4 regions of the Gorillibacterium terrae genome follow, and region 2 is predicted to be linked to each of the others. Evidence: riboswitches for the same ligand, from Rfam matches in the RefSeq annotation. Region 2 holds a riboswitch; each other region holds the start of a gene.
The links. A riboswitch is a leader RNA that binds a small molecule or an ion and turns the genes downstream of it on or off. The one in region 2 is predicted to bind cyclic di-AMP.
Positions count from the first base shown of each region.

Region 1: linked by a shared signal. The riboswitch ahead of ACSEXS_RS14845 (C40 family peptidase) and the one ahead of ACSEXS_RS09050 (CAP domain-containing protein) in region 2 are both predicted to bind cyclic di-AMP.
Region 3: linked by a shared signal. The riboswitch ahead of ACSEXS_RS05975 (C40 family peptidase) and the one ahead of ACSEXS_RS09050 (CAP domain-containing protein) in region 2 are both predicted to bind cyclic di-AMP.
Region 4: linked by a shared signal. The riboswitch ahead of ACSEXS_RS03605 (3D domain-containing protein) and the one ahead of ACSEXS_RS09050 (CAP domain-containing protein) in region 2 are both predicted to bind cyclic di-AMP.

Region 1 covers NZ_JBPPGI010000003.1:507,125-510,820, reverse strand. The annotation lists gene ACSEXS_RS14855 (M1 family metallopeptidase) at 1-1,307, shown strand, start outside; gene ACSEXS_RS14850 (hypothetical protein) at 1,318-2,136, shown strand; cyclic di-AMP (ydaO/yuaA leader) riboswitch at 2,351-2,484, shown strand; gene ACSEXS_RS14845 (C40 family peptidase) at 2,488-2,958, shown strand; gene ACSEXS_RS14840 (ABC transporter ATP-binding protein) at 3,032-3,696, opposite strand, start outside.
Region 2 covers NZ_JBPPGI010000001.1:2,034,662-2,038,357, reverse strand. The annotation lists gene ACSEXS_RS09060 (DsrE/DsrF/DrsH-like family protein) at 55-531, shown strand; gene ACSEXS_RS09055 (aminotransferase class V-fold PLP-dependent enzyme) at 600-2,102, shown strand; cyclic di-AMP (ydaO/yuaA leader) riboswitch at 2,209-2,349, shown strand; gene ACSEXS_RS09050 (CAP domain-containing protein) at 2,355-3,068, shown strand; gene ACSEXS_RS09045 (TetR/AcrR family transcriptional regulator) at 3,288-3,696, shown strand, end outside.
Region 3 covers NZ_JBPPGI010000001.1:1,411,570-1,415,265, reverse strand. The annotation lists gene lpdA (dihydrolipoyl dehydrogenase) at 1-1,007, opposite strand, end outside; gene ACSEXS_RS05975 (C40 family peptidase) at 1,187-2,017, opposite strand; cyclic di-AMP (ydaO/yuaA leader) riboswitch at 2,046-2,308, opposite strand; gene ACSEXS_RS05970 (hypothetical protein) at 2,641-2,856, shown strand; gene ACSEXS_RS05965 (copper amine oxidase N-terminal domain-containing protein) at 2,924-3,696, opposite strand, start outside.
Region 4 covers NZ_JBPPGI010000001.1:864,748-868,443, reverse strand. The annotation lists gene ACSEXS_RS03610 (S-layer homology domain-containing protein) at 1-411, opposite strand, end outside; gene ACSEXS_RS03605 (3D domain-containing protein) at 560-1,516, opposite strand; cyclic di-AMP (ydaO/yuaA leader) riboswitch at 1,521-1,673, opposite strand; gene ACSEXS_RS03600 (DinB family protein) at 1,794-2,315, shown strand; gene ACSEXS_RS03595 (GtrA family protein) at 2,466-3,011, opposite strand; partial or broken gene ACSEXS_RS03590 (glycosyltransferase family 2 protein) at 3,386-3,696, opposite strand, start outside.

The sequences.
Region 1 (3,696 bases), on a different contig from region 2:
GCACCCGCGGCCGCACCGAGGAAGGGTGGAACCTGCACCAATACCACGGCAATTCGGAATTTTACGCCGACTTCGGCATTTATGACGTCAAGATCCGCGTGCCGGCCGGCTATACCGTCGCCGCCACCGGCTTCCCCACCCGGCCGGCCGCGGAGGACAAATCCGCCAAAACCTACCGTTTCTATGCCGACGACGTCCATGATTTCGCCTGGGCCGCCTCCCCCCGATTCGTCTATCAGGAAGAGAAGTTTTCCGCCCCCGGCGTTCCGGGCGTCAAGATCAAGCTGTACCTCGATCCGGCTCACAAGAACCTGAAGGCCCGCTATTTTCAAGCCGCCAAGAAGGCGCTCACCCGCTACAGCGAGTGGTACGGCGAATACCCGTACTCCACCCTCTCGATCGTCGTGCCGCCGGCGGGCGGCAACGGGGCGGGCGGCATGGAATACCCGACCCTGATCACCGCCTGGGGCGCGGATTCGGCCGACCCCGGGCTCAGCCTGGAGCGGGTCGTCGTTCATGAGGTCGGCCACCAATGGTGGTACGGCATGGTGGCGTCGAACGAATTCGAAGAAGCCTGGCTGGACGAGGGCTTTACCTCCTATGCCGAAGACAAGGTCATGGAGCGGGATTACGGCGAACAGCCGAACCTGGCGGCCGAAGCGACGTACGTGACCGGACCGGAGTCTCTCAGGCAGGCATCCTGGGACTACGGCTCCCATGACGGCTATTCGGACAACGTCTATATCCGCGGCAAGCTGGTTCTCACCGCCATTGAACGGCAGGCCGGCCAGGAAGCGATGAAGAAGGTGATGCGAACGTACTTCGACCGGTTCCGGTTCAAGCATCCCTCCACCGCCGATTTCCAGGCGGTCGTCGAGAGCGTAACGAAGAAGGACTGGTCCGATTTCTTCGAGGCGTACGTCTACGGCAAGCAGATGTCCGATTTCGCCGTGGAGTCCATTCGGGTGCGCGAGCTGAAGCCGGATTCTTCCGCCGGTTCCTTCGAGAGCGCCGTTCTGATCCGCAAGCTGGGCGGCCCCTGGCTCTCCGTTCCCGTGCGCATCCACTTCCGTGACGGCACGAGCCGCGACCTGGTCTGGAATGCCGAGGCCAGTGAGACGGAATACAAGCTGACGGCCGCTTCCCCCGTCGACTGGGTGCTGATCGATCCCGACCGCACGCTCGCTTTGGAGTCGCGGGTGATCAACAACTACCTGAAGGCGGAAGTCAACGCCAAACAGGGGCTCCGGTTCACCGTGAGCCTGCAAACATTAATCGAGGCCCTGATATCCGGGGTCGCCTGGTGAGGTGAGAGCCATGTTCCGACTGCTGAAAAAAGCCTGGTCCGACGCCTGGAGCCAGCCGTTTCTCCTGGTGGCGCTGTTTCTCTACCGGTTCGCCTGGGCGTTCGCCCTCTTCCGCATCGTCAAAAGCCACGTCCTTCCGGTGCTCGCCCGCTATCCCGATGCGGGCGGTCCCGCCGGTCAGTCGCAGCTCTTTGTCCTGGAAGCGCAGTTCCGCCTCGGCAAAACCGACCTGGCCGAAGATTACCTCTACGGCCTGCTGCTCCTTCTCGCCATCCGCATGCTGCTTACGCCGCTGCTCAACGCCGGCGTCTTCTACTCGCTGGTCCACACCCGGCTCAACACCGGCTACCGCTTTTTTAAAGGCATCAAGTCCATGGGGCCGGCCTTCTTCCTCTACTATGTTGCCCAGATGGCGCTCACCCTGGTTCCCCTCATCTGGCTGCTGCCGAAGGTCCACACGCTCGGCGAGCTGAACGCCGTTCTCTCCGATCCCAAAGCCTATCTGCTCTATGCGCTGGCTTACGCCGCCTACGGATATGCCGTTCATCTCCTGTTCCTGCATTTGCAGTTTGGCAAAACCGAAAACCGGCCGTTGCCCGAAACGCTCCTGCGCGCTTTCGCCTCGCTGCTTCCGGCGGCGGGTGCGGCGCTGGTGCTGCTGCTGCTCTCCGGACTGCTGTCCGCGGGCGTGCTGACGGTTACGCTCTGGGATGCCGGACTGTGGACCTTCCTTCTCTATCAGGCCTTTTCCTTCGTCCGCACCTTCCTGTCGCTCTGGGGACTCACCGCCCAGCACGGCGTGTTCCTCGGGCGTGCGGAGAGGGGCTGAGGCCCCTGAAAGCCAAGCTCTGTAAAATAAAAGCGAGACGCCGGAATCCCTTGCGGCGCCTCGCTTTTTTTGCGGGTTATCCCGAATTTTTACCCGTTGGGCAAAACCATGAAACATTTTTTTCGAAAAATAATAATATAGTTGGGAGGAAACAGGCGATTTAAGGCGAATAGATTTTTCTATTGATTTAATCCGGAGCGTCTGGCTGGGTTAAATCGGGAATAAGCCGAATTTCCGTCAAGGAAAACGGGGGAACCGTCTTGGGTGAATTGATCTTGCTTCAGAAGGATCATAGGGAACCTTCAACCGAACCCTTAGCTAACCTCGTAGGCATTGGAAGGGGAAGTTGTCTTGAAGAAGGCTGTTTTGGCATTGCTCGGTTTCGTGTTGTCGCTTGGTCTCTTGTCCGGAAACGCTTTCGCCGATGATTCCGCAAGCAAGCTGGAAGCAAAGGTCAACAAGCTGATCGGGATTGACTACGATTACGGCGGGACCACCACCAAAGGGTTCGATTGTTCCGGTTTCACGCAGTATGTCTTCAAAGCCTTCGATATCTCTCTGGACCGCAGCTCCAGGGACCAGGCGGGGCAAGGCAAAGCCGTGGACAAGGACGACCTGCGCGCCGGCGACCTGGTGTTCTTCAACACCTCCGGAAACGGAATCTCCCATGTCGGCATTTACCTCGGAGACGGAGTATTCGTTCATGCGTCCACCAACAACGGTGTGATCAAGAACAAGCTGAACGAATCGTACTATGCCAAGAGGTATGTCACCGCGCGTCGGATTCTGACGAATGACCAGTACCAGGACATCGCCAGATAAACGAATTCGAAGGCCGCGCTTCAGAGAGCTCCGGGAAAACGGGATGCCCCCCGTTCTCCCGGAGTTTTTCTCTTTACCCGGCCGCCTGCGGGCAGAGCCCGCCGTCCGGGACGGTCTCCGCCGAAGCGGACTCTCCTCCGGACCCGGCGAACTGCAGTGCATAGAGCCGGGCGTACAGCCCGCCCTGGGCGATCAGGGCCTCGTGCGTCCCGCTTTCGGCGATGCTTCCCCGGTCCAGCACGACGATTCGCGAGGCTCCGCGAACCGTCGACAGCCGGTGCGCGATGACCAGCGTCGAGCGGCCGCGCATGAGCGGCAGGAGCGATTCCTGCACCCACTCCTCGGATTCGTTGTCGAGCGCCGAGGTGGCTTCGTCCAGAATGAGCAGCGGCGCTTGCCGCAGGAAGGCGCGGGCGATAGCGAGCCGCTGCCGCTGGCCGCCGGATAGGTTCGAGCCGCTCTCGCTGAGCGGCGTCTCGTAGCCCTCCGGCAGCCGTTCGATGAACGCATCGGCGCCGGCCAGCCGGGCCGCCTCGCGGATGTCTTCGTCGGAGGCTTGCTCCGAGCCGAAGGCGATGTTGTCCCGCACGCTTCCCGTGAACAGATACGGGGATTGGGGCACATACGTCAGCTTGGAGCGAGCCTCCTCCCGCCGGGTCGCGAGCGGAATGCCCGCGACCTCCACCGTGCCGGCATCCGGTTCGTACAGACCGCAGGCGAGCCGGGCCAGCGTCGTCT
Region 2 (3,696 bases):
CAATACGGGGTACGGCCAATTTGCCGGTTCGGCGGGAAGGATGGGAAACCACCAATGGAAAAAAGAATGAACCTGCTCGTGTTCAGCGGGGAGTACGACAAGGCGATGGCGGCTTTGATTCTGGCCAACAGCACCAGGGAGCTGGGCGCCGAGGTGACGCTGTTCTTCGCCTTCTGGGGGCTCTTCCTTGTGCGTGATCCGGAGAAGCTGACCGACGAGGACAAAACGCTCTACGAGAAGATGATGGGCCGGATGACGCCGAAGGGACCGGACGAGCTGCCCTTGTCGCGGATGAACTACGCCGGCTTGGGGAAGAAGCTGCTGCTTGAGATGATGGAGGACGACGACGCTCCGCCGCTGTCCGCTTTTCTCAAGGGGGCCAGGAAGAAAGATATCAAGTTCTACGCCTGCAAGTTATCGGTGGAGATCATGGGATTTAAGCCCGAGGAATTCATTCCCGAATTGCAGATCGTCGAGGCCAAGACCTACCTGAAGGATGCACTCGAAGCCGACATGCAGTTGTTTATCTGAGAAAGCTAACCTTCCCGTTCCGCCCTGCATACCCTATTCTGACATGGGCGAATGGAGGGGGAGCGCGGATGACGGACGCATGCCGGTTGGTTAACAGCACGAGGAGCCGGACCGAGCTGGAGCAGCATTTTTCCCGCTTCCGCGGGCAGATTGTGGGGGATCGGGCCACGTTCCGGTCCCCTTACGGCGTCAAGCGGATTCTCTATGCGGATTGGGCGGCGAGCGGCCGGCTTTACGGTCCGATCGAGGAGAAGCTCCTGCGGGAATTCGGCCCCTACGCGGCCAATACCCACAGCGAAGCCACCTTCACGGGAGCGGCCATGACCGAGGCTTACCGGGAAGCGAAGCAGGTCATCAAGCGCTGCGTGCACGCCGGGCCGGACGATCTGTTGTTGTTCTGCGGCAACGGCATGACGGCGGCGGTCAACAAGCTGCAGCGGATGCTCGGACTCCGGTTGCCGCCGGGATGGGCCTTGCCGGATTCTTTTCCCGAGGAAGAGAAGCCGGTCGTCTTCGTCACGCACATGGAGCACCACTCCAATCAAATTTCCTGGCAGGAGACCATCGCCGATGTGGTGGTGCTGGAACCGGACAGCGGCGGCCGCGTCAGCGCGGCGCGGCTGGAGGAAGAGCTCCGGCGCTATTCCCGCCGCAAGCGCAAGATCGGGGCCTTCACGGCGTGCTCCAATGTCACCGGCGTGATGCCGGAGCTGACCGAGCTGGCGGCGGCGATGCACCGGCACGGCGGGCTGGCCTTTGCCGACTGGACGGCGTCCGCTCCTTACGCCCGGCTCGATATGCATCCGCCGAACGCGGAAGAAGGGCTGGACGCCGTCTATTTGTCCCCGCACAAATTTCTCGGCGGGCCGGGCTCAAGCGGCATGCTGCTGCTGGATGCACGGCTCGTCCCGAATCCGGTGCCGGACCTTCCGGGCGGCGGCACGGTAAGCTGGACGGACCGGTGGGGTGGCACGGTCTACGTGGAGGACCAGGAGGAGCGGGAAGACGGCGGCACGCCCGGATACCTGCAGGCGGCGAAGGCGGCGCTGGCCTTCGTGCTCAAGGAGCAGATGGGCGCGGCCGAAATCTGCGAGCGCGAGCATCAGCTTGCGGAGCACCTGCTGACCGGTCTGGAGGCGATACCCGGCGTGGCGATTCTGGACGCCGGACTGAGAGAGCGGCTGCCGATCGTTTCCTTCACCGTTGAGACGGTGCATTATCCGCTCATGGTCCGCCTGCTCAACGACCGGTTCGGCATTCAGTCGCGCGGCGGCTGCTCCTGCGCCGGAACCTACGGGCACTTCCTGTTTCAACTGGACCGGGAAGAATCCGGGCGCATCCGGCGGGAGGTCGAGCAGGGGAACCAGCGGGAGAAGCCGGGCTGGGTCCGCCTGTCGCTGCATCCGGTCATGACCGACCGGGAAGTGGCGTTCCTCATCGAGGCGGTCCGCCGTAGCGTACGCTTCGCGCCGCTTTGGAAGGAGGACTACCGCTACGATCCCGCCGTCAACGATTATCGGCACATCCGGTTTCCCCGCCGAATGGGGCCGCAAAACTGGTTTTCTCTCTAAGCGAGAAAACCGGTTTTTTTCTTGTACATTGGGCGATTCTCAGAATATACCAGTAATTACCACGCCCTCTAGCACTCTCCTTGTGATAGAATGAATGCGGTCGCAATACCCATTCAGGCCGAAGCTCCCGACCGGAGCACGGGGGAACCCAGTTTTGGGGTGAAGCCGCTCACTTGAGCGGCCGGGAATCTACTCTACTTTTTCCCGAATCCGTCAGCTAACCTCGCAGGCCGCCAAAGGAGAGTGCCAGATTTGAACGCAACCCGAACCGCAACGCCTCGCCGCCTGTTAACCGTCGCCCTCGCCGGCAGCTTGATCGCCGCGCCTTTTCTCTCGGCCGGTTCCGCGCATGCCGCGTCCGCTTATACCGTAAAAGATAGCGATACCTTGTGGAAGATTTCCGTGAACCAGGGCGTTACCCTGACTTCGCTGATTAACGCCAACCCGCAGATCAAGAACCCGAACATCATTTGGGGCGGCATGACCATCACCATCCCGTCCAAGGCGACGACGCCTTCGGCTCCGGCAACGAAGCCCTCGACTCCGACGACGACCAAGCCATCCACGCCGACCACGAGCACTCCCGCCACGGATACGGCGACGCAGTATGCTCAGCAGGTGGCCACGATCGTCAATCAGGAACGTGCGGCGGCCGGACTCAGCCCGCTCACCTTCGATTCGGCCTTGTCCAAGATGGCCGTCGACAAGGCTAAGGACATGATCGTCAACAATTATTTCGATCATACGTCTCCTACGTACGGATCGCCTTTTGATATGATGACCGCTTACGGCATCCCGCATTCCTACGCCGGAGAGAACATCGCCAAGGGGCAGCGCACTCCCCAGGAGGTCATGACCGCCTGGATGAACAGCGCCGGCCACAAAGCCAATATCCTGAAGACCAACTACAAGAAAATCGGCGTCGGCTATTACAACGGCGCATGGGTTCAAGAGTTCACCGATTGATTGAGGCTCAGGACAAGACAACCTTAACTTCATGAATATCCGAAACAACCTTTCCGGCGGAAGGGTTGTTTTTTGTTGGCTTCTACAGAAAACGGGCATGACATATCCTGGAATTCATGCTATGATCTGAATGAATAAAAATTAGTTCATTCACATTATGCCCAATTATGCATCACTCCGGCAAGCCGTCCCGGTTTCGTCTGGAGGAAGGAGGCCGCAATGGAAGCCAAGAAGCAGCAAATTTACGATAGCGGGAAGGATCTGTTCAGCACCCGGGGCTTCAAGGAGACCAATATCTCCGACATCACCCGGAAGGCGGGGGTGGCGGTCGGAACCTTTTACAATTACTTTCCCTCCAAGGAAAAGCTGTTTCTGGAGATTTTTCTCGAAGAAAACGTCAAGCTCAAGCATCGGTTAATGGACGATCTGGATTTTAACGACGAGCCTCTGCCCTTGGTCAAGACCTTGCTTTCCCGGAACCTGGAAGGCATGATCGCCAACCCGATCCTGAAGCAATGGTACAACAAGGATGTCTTTGCCAAGCTGGAACGCCAATACCGGGAAGACAATGGAGTTGGAGAAGTGGACTTTCTCTACGGCAGCTTCGCGGACTTGTTCCGCCGTTGGC
Region 3 (3,696 bases), 620 kb from region 2:
GACACCGCCTGGTGAGCGGCCGCATGGGCGAGCTGCATCTTGCCGTTGACGTCGCCCACGGCGTAGATGTGGGCGACCGCCGTCTGCATGTAATCGTCCGTGCGGATAAAGCCGCGGTCGACGATGATGTCCGTATTTTCCAAGCCGATGCCTTCCGTGTTGCCGATCCGGCCCACCGCCACGATGGCGATGTCGGCCGTAAGCTCCGTCACCCCGGAGGCCAGCTCGGCGCTCAAGCGGACCCCGTCCTCCTCGGTTCGGACCGATTCGGCCAGCACGCGGGCGCCGGTCAGAAGCCGCACGCCGTCCTTCTTGAACCGGCGGGCCAGCTCCGCCGATACGTCTTTGTCTTCCTGCGGAAGCAGCCGGTCGGCGTATTCCACCACCGTCACGTCCGCGCCGAAGTCGCTTAAGAGGGAGGCGAATTCGCAGCCGATGACGCCGCCGCCGATGATCACCGCCGACCGCGGCACCTCTGTCAGCTCCAGCGCTTCGTCGCTGGTCAATATCCGCTTGCCGTCCGGAACGAGACCAGGCAGCGAGCGCGGACGCGAACCCGTCGCCAGGATCAGATGCTCGGGCACCAGCGTCTCGGTTTCGCCGTCCGCCGACTCCACGGCCACGCTTCCCGCCCGCGGCGAGAAGATCGAGGGCCCGATCAGCCGGCCTGTCCCGGAATAGACGTCGATTTTATTTTTCTTCATCAGGAATTGAACGCCTTTGTGCAACTGCTCCACGATGCGGTTCTTGCGTTCCTGGACCTTGCCCATGTTGACCCGGAAGCCGTCCGTTTCGATGCCGTACTCGCCGGCTTCCCGAAACTCGGCATAGACCTCGGCGCTGCGGAGCAGGGCCTTGGTCGGAATGCAGCCCCGATGCAGACAGGTGCCTCCCAGCTTTTCCTTCTCCACCAGGGCGACCCGCTTGCCGAGCTGAGCCGCCCGGATTGCGGCCGTGTAACCGCCCACTCCGCCGCCCAATACGACAACCTCATAGGATTTGGACATCCTGTTCCCCTCCACCTGCAGCAATCTCATCGTTCCCCATTGTACCCGTTTGTCCCCGGCTTTGCCATCCCTTCGTTTTCTGCCTGCTCCCTGGGCTTCCATGAATGAAAAAAACGGCGCTCCGGAAGGAACGCCGTTCAGGCCGATTCGTGTGCGATTCTGTGGGGTAAGGAGGGGTATTAGGACGAGAAGACGCGTTTGGCGGTAAAATAACGGTTGCCCCAATAACCGGTATTCAAGGGATCGATGTGAATCCCGTTGGAGTTGGTCGCCGAGATAAATTTACCGTTGCCGATATAGATGCCGACGTGGTTGGCCGGCGCCTTTTGCGTGGAAGAGAAGAATACGAGATCGCCCGGCTTGGGCGAGAATACGCTCGTTCCGGTACTGGAACGCATGCCGTCGGCGGTCCGGGGAACCGAAACCTGCTGCTTCTTCAGCAGGTATTGGACGAAGCCCGAGCAATCGAAACCGGACGGGGTCGAACCTCCCCACATGTAGGGAACGCCTAAGTATTGCTTGGAATTTGCGACAAGCTTAGCGGCCTTGCTTTCGGTTTTGGCCTGAATGACCGGAGCATGTTCTTTGCCGTCGGCCTCGACGATGGCAAGCTGAACGGCGGCATTCCACTTCACTTCCGTATCAAACGATTCGGACACAAACCGGAGCGGGACATAAGTACGATTTTGCGAAACGACGGCTTTGGTATCGAGGGCAAGGGTCCGGCCATTGACGGTGGCTTTGGCTTGGCCCGTGGTCAGCGTGATCGTGCGATTTTTGCCGGTGATTGTAACCTTTACTTGGTTTCCTACGTCTGTAGAGGTAACCGAGTATCCCATCTTCTCGGAAACGATGCGGACGGGAATCTGGGTGCGGCTGTTGCCGTCGACAAAGGGCTGCGCGTCGGGAAACGAAACCAGCGAGTCGTTGATTTGCACCTTGACGGGGCTCTGGGCGGCTTCGCTCTGCTGAGCATACAGAAGTCCGGACGCAAAGACGGCAGACGACAACAGGACGGTCTTGGTGACTTTATTCAGTTTAAGTTCCTCCTAGTGCCTCCGAGGTTAGTTGACGGATTCGGGAAGAGGTGCTCTCCCTAGCTCGACGGGTTACCCCGCAAGCATTCACCCCGCTAACCAAGCTGCCGAATCTTACCGTCGGCGGCGCGCTTCGGCGCCCTTTCGCTTGGTTACGTCGAATGGCTCGCCGAAATTAGCGCAGTGCGCTCTCCATTCCGGCCAGCCCGACAAAGAAATCCCCCGTACCGGTCCTGCGAGAACCGGATTCGGCAAATTGTAGTAATAACAGCACATTGTCTAGGGTATCATGCGAGTTACGCATAGACAATAGCCAAATGGTGGATGTCCCGGCATAATAGGAAGAACCTCCTACCGGGATTTTTTGATTTTTTGTCACATTCTCGGCACAAAAAAAATCCGCCGGTTCCAACTACCGGCGGCAAAATCGGAGAAAAAAAGGTTATGAAGCAAGCCGAAGCTTGCATTAATAGTATATCACCAAATATATACGTCTGACACAGGTTGACGGGTGGTAAATCCGACCAGGCCTTCCCCGTCCCCCCGGCATATCCAGCCCAAGCGCTTCATACCTTGATAGGGGGAGGCGGACGGGCATGGATAAGAACGATCCCATCTACAGGGAAGAACGGCTCCGGCAGTTGGCCCGTTTGGACGAGCAGGACGAATGGGACGACAAGGAAAAGAAAAAGAAACAGCGCAAGAAACGGAAATTCATCTTCCTGACAATCCTTGCGTATCTCATGCTGCTGTACATTCTCTATACGGCGGCGCATCAACTGACCGGGTTCTCGCTGCGCTTCACCGGCTGATCGCCGCTCGACGAAAAAATCTCCCGCCATACTCCGGCAGGAGATTTTTTGTTTGCCTTTGCCCCGTTCAGCTTTCCTCGTCGAGCAGCCCCTTCTGATCCGCATCGTAAATCGCGGCGTACACTGAGAACGGAATCGTACTCAGGTCCGATTTTCCGTCGCTTGTGACATAGGCAGGAAGAACGATATGATCGTCCACTGAATAATCCCATTCCTCCGTCGCCGGGTCGTCCAGGCTGAGCACATAATCGCCCGTCCACTGGCCGTCCTCGATCTTGCCGTCCACCATCACATCGGCCGTGATCGGTTCGCCCTGTTCGTCGTCGGACGGAATCCGGGTTAGCAGGTAGGAATAGAACGCAACCGCCTTCTGGTCCCCGTAGCCGATGGTCCGCAGGTAAACTTGGTCCTTATTCAACGGAATCGGGTCCGGATGACGATACGTGTCCAGATCATAGCGGACCATCAGTTCGCCGGTGATCGAATCCTGCTGGTACCAGTACTCCTTCACCTGCGGCTTGTAGATGTTGACGCGATTCTTCGCTCCGTCCCACTTCACATGACAGTCGAGCGCTTGACCGATGAAGGCGAGCGGAACCATCGTGCTGCCGTTGACGGTCTGCGCGGGAACGTCCAGGATGACGTCCTTGTCCACGGCGTTCTCCTCCCAATCCTCGGAGGGGACAGCCTTGACGTGCGCCTTCGTCGACCCGAGCGTCAAGGTGACGGTCTTGTCGCCGATAAAGGTGGCGTACGAGGTGTCTTTTTTGGTCGCAGTCACCTTCCCGGTCTTCCCGTCGTACTGAATCTTGGCCCCAAGCGCTTCGAAGATCGCCCGCA
Region 4 (3,696 bases), 1.2 Mb from region 2:
GGGCGGATACACCACCTGCTTGTCGGGATCGTGATCGGAGAGGCTGTACCCGATGAGCCGGCCCGTCGCTCCGTCGATCGTACCGAACAAGTAAGAATAGACCTGACTGCCGGAACCGCTTTCAAACTGGAACTGCCAACTGCCATTCTCGGAAATCCAGCTGTCGCCGTTGAAGCTGGCGGCCGTCAGCTTATAGCCGGCCGGTATGGAAATTGCCGCCTTCAGCTTGGCCAGCGCTTCCTCCTTGCCGATCTTGGCCTTGACGGCCGTATCGCCGGCCCCGGCCAATGCCATAGCGGCGTTCTTGGCCGCCATGTTCTCGGAGACGTTTCCCGCTGCCGCTGCCGGAAGGGCCCCCGTCGTGAATAGCGCGGCCGACAGCAGTCCGGCCGCCATTCCCTTGCTCCGCATATCCTCATCGACTCCCTTATCCCGTTTTCCGTGCTTCCCCAATTGGGCTACTTATAGAACGCGGAAAGGAAAAAAAAGGTTGCAGCTGTCTGCAAAAAGACGGCAACGAATCCGCAAGGGACACGTGCCGTCTTCTAACCGAGCTTCCTCATTCCAGTATGTACACCTGGACGGACTGGATGCCGAAGTCAAGCGCATCCTGCTTGCCTCCGGGGATGAAGATATCAATCCGGCTGCCTTGGATGGCGCTGCCCTGATCGCGGGCGTAAGCGATCATTCCGCTCCCCGGCAGGCCGCTGCCTTTATAGCCCGTTACATAAACCTTGCTCCCCATCGGAATCACATCCGGGTCAACTGCGATGGTTCCCAGCTTCAGGGCGTTGCCGTAATAGTCCACGGCCCCCCACCCGTTCTCTTCGGGAGCCGAGGAATACCCGGTCGCCGTCACCTTAAGCGAGCGCTTGAAGGTCAGCACTTCGCCCCAAGCGGAGACGACCCGGCGGGAGGAAGCCGACAGCGCGGCTTCCTTTTTGCTGCCGGACGAAGCCGACTGCGCCTTGGAGGGCTTGGCGGCTTGTGCCGAAGCGGCGGCCGCCTGCGCCTTCTTCTTTGCCGCCTGGGCGGCCGCTTGCTTGGCCTGGGCGGCGGCTTGCTTGGCTTTGGCCGCTTGGGCGGCCTTGGCTGCCGCAGCGGCCTTGCTCTTCGCCGCAGCCGCAGCCGCCTCCTTCGCGGCCGCTTCCCGGCGGGCCGCCTGCGCTTTTGCTGCCTGCGCCTGCGCTTTGGCCGCCTGCGCCTGCGCTTTGGCCGCCTGCGCCGCCGCTTCCGGGGTTTGCGCCGGAGCGGCGGCTTGCGGCATTGCCCGCGTCGCGGCCATCGGCTCGGCCGCGGCCGGCGCACCGAGCGGCAGAGCTGCGCCGAGCTTCAAGAGAGGCGGCGCTTCCATTGCCGCAAACGCCGGCGCCGTCAAGATGCCGGTTCCCGCCGCTTCACCGACCTCGGCGGAACCGCCTGCGAGCGGCGTCCTCGCCGCTTGAACCAACCCAACCGCCAAGGCGGCAGCTACACCTACCAACAAGAACAGTAAACCTGTCTTCCACTTTTTCAAAACGTCCTCCCACAAGCTCGGCCTGCGAGGTTAGTTGTCGGGTTGAGAAGGGGGAGCCCTCCTCTCGCATTTGCGATTCACCCCTAGCTGCCTAACGGCATGCGGCAAGAAATCCCCCGCGCTCTCTCAACGAAGAGAGCTTTGGCCTTCTTTTGCTAGAGTCTACCACATCCCGAACCGCCCGGCCTAGCGGAGAATTCTGGGAAATGGAAAAACCCTGCTAGTTCGAACACCCGGATTGATCTATACTGAAAGAAACCATCCCGGAGGGATCGCGATGAATCAAGAACAATGGCTTGGTCAGCTAAGGCTTGTTCGCAGCATAACCCTGAGAGCGATGGATGGATTGACGGAAGAACTGGCGGACCTTCAGCCATTGGGTTTCTCCAACACGATACGCTGGCAATTCGGGCATATCCTTACCGTCCAGGAAACGGTTGTCACCCACTTTGCGGGAGATCCGCCTTTGCTCGATCCCGCGCTCTTCCGGCTGTTCGCCAACGGAACCCGGCCGGCCGATTGGAAGCAGCCTCCGCCCCCCTTGTCCGAGCTGTACCGGCTGCTGGAGGAGCAAGGGGAAGCGATTCGCCGCATCTATGTCCCGCGCTGGGGGGAACCGGCCGTTAAGCCGTTTCGGCGGCTGGGGCATCCCCTGCACACGATCGGCGAGCTCTTCGCGTTCAGCCTGCATCATGAGGGAATCCATGTCGGGCAAATTTCCTGTTTGCGCAAAGCGGCCGAGCTGGCTGCAGCCGGCCGTTCGGAGAGCGGCGAAGCGCTGGGCGCCGCTATCGAATAGAATCGCACGCCTGACCGTTGCGGCGAATGCTTAGGGTCCGGCTCACTCTCCTTAGCTGCATTGCAAGAGACACAAAAGACCGGCCGCGGCCGGTCTTTTTGCGGTTGAACAATGGCGTTCCCCCGGACACTTCCTATGGGATAACCCGTGTCAATCCGGCGAATGTCCGGAGCGGCCGACAAGGCCTTCCTTCAAGCCGGACGGCGATCCGCTGCGGAAGACCCACAGCTTGCTGCCGACGAAATTGAGCAGAGTGGTGACGACCGTGACCAGCGCCTTGGCGATCAGCGCGTTCACCCCGAGCCGCTCCTTAATCAGGCCGAGCAGCACGATCGACACGCCGAGGGTAATCAGGTTAACCGTCAGAAACCGAGCCGCCTGCGCCCAGTCGCGGCGCGCCCTTCCGCTTGAAGATCGCTTCCGCTCCGCGCCAACCGGCCTGTCGGAGGCATCGCCGCTATCGGAGATGCCGACCGCCGATCCCTGAGCCGCCGCTTTGAACGTCCAGCTCTTGTTCAGGATGTAGCTGTTCAGCGTCCCAGCCGCGTAGGAGAAGACCTGCGCCACCCGGAACGGTACGCCGAGCAGATAGAGCACGGTATAGACGGCAAAATCGACCAGGGTATTGGCTGCGCCGACCACGCTGAATTTCAGGAAGTCCTCGTATTTCCGAACAAGCCGGCGAACCGAATTCACTTGCCGTCACCCTCTTCGCCGGCATTCCCGGTGCTGCCGCCGAAGGAACGGCCCGATGCCCGTTCTCCCGGCGCAGGCCATTCCTCCTCGCGAGCCGCCGCTTCCAGCCCCGAGCCTGCGCCGTAGTTCAACAGCCGTTCCTGCGGCAGCTTCGCCGTCAGCGATTCCATCCTAAGCCGCCGCTCTTCTTCCGGGTCCAGCGGGGCGGGAGCCGGCGGGACGACGGGCGAAGCCCCTGCGGGCCCGCCTTCTTCCCCGAAGCGATAGGTCGCTTCCGCCTTGTCTTGCGACGCTTCATCATGGCCCGGCCGCGGCTGTACCCCGCCGCCGACACGGATGTCGACGCGGCCGGCGGCGGCATAATCCGCCGGATAGCCGCTTGCCTCCCGCACGATATAGAGCGGGCGATCCTTGGTTTCATCGTAGATGCGGCCGATGTATTCGCCGATGATGCCCATCAGCATCAGCATGATGCCGTTGAAGAACAGCAGAATCGCCACGGTCGAAGCCCAGCCGGTCTGCGTGCTGTCGGTGAACAGCTTCTGGACGATGACGATAATCAGATAGACGAAGCTCACGACCGACACGGCCATGCCGAGGTAGGTTGCCAGCTTCAGCGGCTTGTACGAGAACGACGTGATGCCGTCGGCCGCGAATTTGATCATTTTCTTCAGCGGGTATTTCG